DNA from 2 places in the Brevibacillus sp. SAFN-007a genome. Region 1 is predicted to be linked to the other one. Evidence: riboswitches for the same ligand, from Rfam matches in the RefSeq annotation. Region 1 holds a riboswitch; the other holds the start of a gene.
The links. A riboswitch is a leader RNA that binds a small molecule or an ion and turns the genes downstream of it on or off. The one in region 1 is predicted to bind glycine.
Positions count from the first base shown of each region.

Region 2: another riboswitch for glycine. It lies ahead of purU (formyltetrahydrofolate deformylase); the one in region 1 lies ahead of gcvT (glycine cleavage system aminomethyltransferase GcvT).

Region 1 is NZ_JBQCKK010000001.1:442,388-444,586, reverse strand. Features, by position in the region: gene gcvPA (aminomethyl-transferring glycine dehydrogenase subunit GcvPA) at 1-49, opposite strand, end outside; gene gcvT (glycine cleavage system aminomethyltransferase GcvT) at 93-1,196, opposite strand; glycine riboswitch at 1,288-1,404, opposite strand; glycine riboswitch at 1,405-1,501, opposite strand; gene ACTHO6_RS02240 (DEAD/DEAH box helicase) at 1,722-2,199, shown strand, end outside.
Region 2 is NZ_JBQCKK010000012.1:92,157-94,355, forward strand. Features, by position in the region: gene ACTHO6_RS14085 (ABC transporter substrate-binding protein) at 1-518, opposite strand, end outside; glycine riboswitch at 727-831, shown strand; gene purU (formyltetrahydrofolate deformylase) at 1,059-1,934, shown strand.

The DNA of each region.
Region 1 (2,199 bases):
GCATTTCGCGCTTGTCCTGATCGGTTTGGGGCAGGTAGCGGTATTTCACGAACGTTGTCCTCCTCAAAATAGGATGTATAGTGGGCGATTGCTTAGTTTTTCGGACGTTTATAAAAGGGAGTGGCGACAACCTCGGCTTTGAGGCGCTTTCCGCGGATTTCCACTTCCAGCTGGGTGCCGAGCGACGCATGCTCGCTTTTCACGAGCGCCAATCCGACGTTTTTCTTCAAGGTGGGAGACTGTGTGCCCGTGGTCACTTCGCCCACCAGCTCTTCTCCGACATAGACCGGATAGTGCGTGCGCGGAATGCCGCGGTCTATCATCTCGATGCCGACCAGCTTGCGAGGAGCGCCGTTTTCTTTTTGCGCCTTGAGCACTTCCTGGCCGATGAACGGCACTTCTTTGTCCACCTTCACCGCGAAGCCGATGCCCGCTTCGATCGGCGTGATGTCCTTGCTCAATTCCTGGCCGTACAGCGGCAGCTTGGCTTCGAAGCGCAACGTGTCGCGCGCGCCCAGCCCGCACGGCAGAAGTCCGTCATCCTTTCCCGCCGCAAGCAACGCGTCCCACAGTTCGGCGGCACGGTCTGCTGCCAGATAAATCTCAAAGCCGTCCTCGCCTGTATAGCCCGTGCGCGATACCAGTGCCGGAATGCCGCCGACCTCTACGTCGCGCTCGAAACGGAAGGAGCCGATTTTCGACAGGTCTGTCTTGGTCAGCTTTTGCAAAATCGACTCGGCCAAAGGTCCCTGAATGGCGAGCTGCGCCGTTTGCGCCGAGATGTTTTCAATCGTGACGCCCGGAATCAGGTGCTCTTCTAGCCATGCATAGTCTTTGTCAATGTTTCCTGCGTTAATGACAAGCAGGTAATGGTCGTCCGCCAACTTGTACACGAGCAGATCGTCGACCGTACCGCCGTCCGGGTAGCAAAGCACGCTGTACTGCGCTTGCCCGACGGCCAGCTTGGACACGTCGTTGGTGGTGACGCGCTGCAAGTATGCGAGCGCATTCTCGCCTTTGACGTCGACCTCTCCCATGTGGGATACATCAAACAGACCCGCTTTCGTCCGGACGGCTTCGTGCTCCTGGCCAATGCTGGAAAACTGTACCGGCAGCTCCCAACCGCCGAAGTCGATTGTCTTGGCGCCGTATTTTGCGTAGGAATCAAACAATGGCGTTCTTTTCAGAGTGGACATGTGTGGCACCTCCTAAAGACTGTTAGTCGGCCGATCTCCCCATGAAAAAACAGAGGCGAAAAAACGGGTACACCAAAAGAACGGTGCCCATTTCTCCTCCTCTGTCCTTGGTACCTGAGAGTTACCTTGCCAATCAAGCGCGGCGGGGAACGCCGTGCCTGCAAGTTTCCCCTTTGGTGGCTCCGATTTCGAGCTCTCTCCAGAGTTGCGTCCAGTAGAGGTTCTTTTGCCTGAGAGATTCACCGTTCCCGGCTTGCTCCTTCGGCGCTGCAGTGGTTCGCGCAGTCTCTCCCTGCTACTATCATTCGCGTTGGGTAGATGGTCATACATAAGTTTTTGCTATGATTTCCATACTAGTGAATGAACTTCCTCTCTATCCTACCATGAGAGTCCGCTGTTGAAAATATGCAAATTAACAGTCAGATCAAGAAATACTTAACAAAATGATGAACACGATCATAAATGTTAAGGTTTTTGATATAGCGCATGAAAGTTATGGCAGAGCTTTGTAAAGGAGTAACGTATATGCCGAATATTCCTGTTTCATTTGACACGAGCTGGATATCCCCGCTGACGGAGCGACTGCACGAAGACGGCCCCTGGGACAAATGGGAGTTGTTCAAGCTCACGCTGGAAGCGGAAGAGGCTATGGCCGTTCGCGAGTTCGATCAGTTGCAATGCCTGAAATACTTGCCGCTTCTCTCCCCGTTTCCCCACCAATTGCAGACGGCGGAACGGGTGCTCAACGACATGCGCGGACGCGCCATTCTCGCCGATGAGGTCGGACTGGGCAAGACGATCGAAGCCGGGCTGATTATGAAGGAGTACATGGTCAGGGGCCTGGCGAAAAAAATTCTCGTACTCGTTCCCGCCTCTCTCGTCATCCAGTGGACGAAGGAGCTGCAGCAAAAATTCGGCATTCCCGCCGTGGCGCAAAAAAAGGAGTACATGTGGCGACAGCATGACGTCGTCGTCGCTTCCATCGACACGGCGAAACGAGATC
Region 2 (2,199 bases), on a different contig from region 1:
TTGCTTACAATCGCCTCGACGTTGGCGTCTTTGCCGCGCACTTCTGCAAGCAGCCGCAGGTTGTCTTCCCAATGCGCTCCGTTCGAGGAGACAGGGATCACCGCTGCCGCGCTTTGCAGCTTGCTACGCTTTTCTTCGGACGTCTTGTCGGAGGTCAGGATCGTGTCCGGCCCCAGGGCGGCAAGATCGCCGACGTGGTCTGCGATGTTCGCCGGGAGCTTTAGCGTATTTTGCGTAATTGCGGCGTATTCTTGTGGAAACGCCCCTGATTTTTCCACCGTGGCGGCAAACGGCGGGATGCCGGTCAAAAGCGCATCTTCAAAGCTGCTGCGAGACTCGACAAAGGCGATTTGCTTCGTGCGCGCCGGGATTTCATAGGTGTTGCCCAAATACTGGATAGAGCGTGTCGGCTTGGCGGCACGATCGCCTGCGGCTTGTCCTCCCGGCCCGCTCGCACCGCATGCTGTCAGCACCAGAAAAACAGCTGTTATAGGGATGGCCAGTAGCTTTTTATACATCGCTTCGTCACTCCGATCGTACCATGGTCTGTTTTTTGCAAGAGAGGTGATCCCAGTAAATTATAGGCTACCCGAATCGGGGTGGACTGCCTCATTCCTGAACTTTTTCAGACATTCTCCGGAATCCTTGGTTTTTTCAAAATTGACACCGCCAGAACGATTATGCTTTACTGAAATCAATGATCGCCCAACAAGCAAATAGCGGCGGATGATGATTGTAGGAGAGACTAAACGAACCGTTTAGCACCGAAGGAGCAAGTCCCATAAACCCTTTGGGATCAATCTCTCAGGTACCAGATACTACAATGCGGACGCACCTCTGGAGAGCGCTGACTAAGCCACCCAAGGGGAATACTCCCGGATTGCTGCGCGGAGCCAAACTCTCAGGTAAAAGGACAGAGGAAAGGTAGAGTATCGTCACTCTATCTTTCCCCTGTCCTTTTTCTATAAAAGAAAAGGCCAGCTTCCCGTCTCACGCATTTTGCTCGGATTGGGCAGTCTATGGAAAAGAAACCGCATCGCGAACAGGAGGAATCTCTTATGAACCACGAGCCTCACAAAAACGAGAACCGCGCCGTCTTGCTCATATCGTGCCCGGAGCGGCTGGGCATCATCTCGGCCGTCTCCAACCTGTTGTTTGGCTACAAAGCCAACATCGTGCAGTTCGACCAGCACACGACAGACCCGCGCGACGGCATGTTTTTCATGCGGATTTTGTTCGATCTGGAAGCGCTGCCCGAATCATTCGGAAAGCTGGAGCAGGATCTGGCGAAAATGGCCGAGGAGTACCCGATGGACTGGCGGCTCAGCAAAGAAAGCCAGCGAAAGCGCATGGCGATTTTCGTTTCCAAAATGGATCATTGCCTCGTCGAGCTGCTGTGGCGCGTCAAGTCGAAGGAAATTCTCGTGGATATTCCCATGGTCATCAGCAATCATCCAGACGCCAAAGAGACGGTGGAGGCGTACGGCATTCCTTTTTACCATATTCCGCTGACCACCCAGAGCAAGGAAGAGGCGGAGCGCAAAGCACTTGAGCTGTTGCAGGGCAACGTCGACTTCATCGTCCTGGCCAGGTACATGCAAATTTTGTCCCCGCGCTTCGTCGCGCAGTACCCGAATCGGATTATCAACATTCACCACTCCTTCCTGCCGGCGTTCATCGGGGCCAACCCGTACAAACGCGCCTTCCTGCGCGGGGTGAAGCTCATCGGGGCGACTGCCCACTACGTGACCAACGATCTGGACGAAGGGCCGATCATCGAGCAGGACGTCATTCGCGTCAACCACCGCTATACGGAGGAGGACTTGAAGGTGGCCGGACGCCACGTCGAGCGAAACGTCCTGGCGCAGGCGATCTCCTGGCATGTCGAGGATAAAGTGATCGTGTACGGGAACAAGACGATTGTGTTTGCGTAGCAATCTGGCGTGCGAACGAGAACCCGGAGCAGTTCCTCTGTCATGAAAAAATCCACCCCGCATCAGGTGGATTTTTTTGCTGTAAGGCTCATCTGGAAACCTCTTGACAACCATCTTCAAATATCAAGAAAAATGCTAAAATTTAACTGATGATGAAATGAGGGGAGGTATACATGTGATTCCGATTGTTTTCTATCTGATCCTGCTAGCAATCTTTATTTACTTACTTACGAAAAGGTCAGACTTCATTAGGAAGGATCGAAGG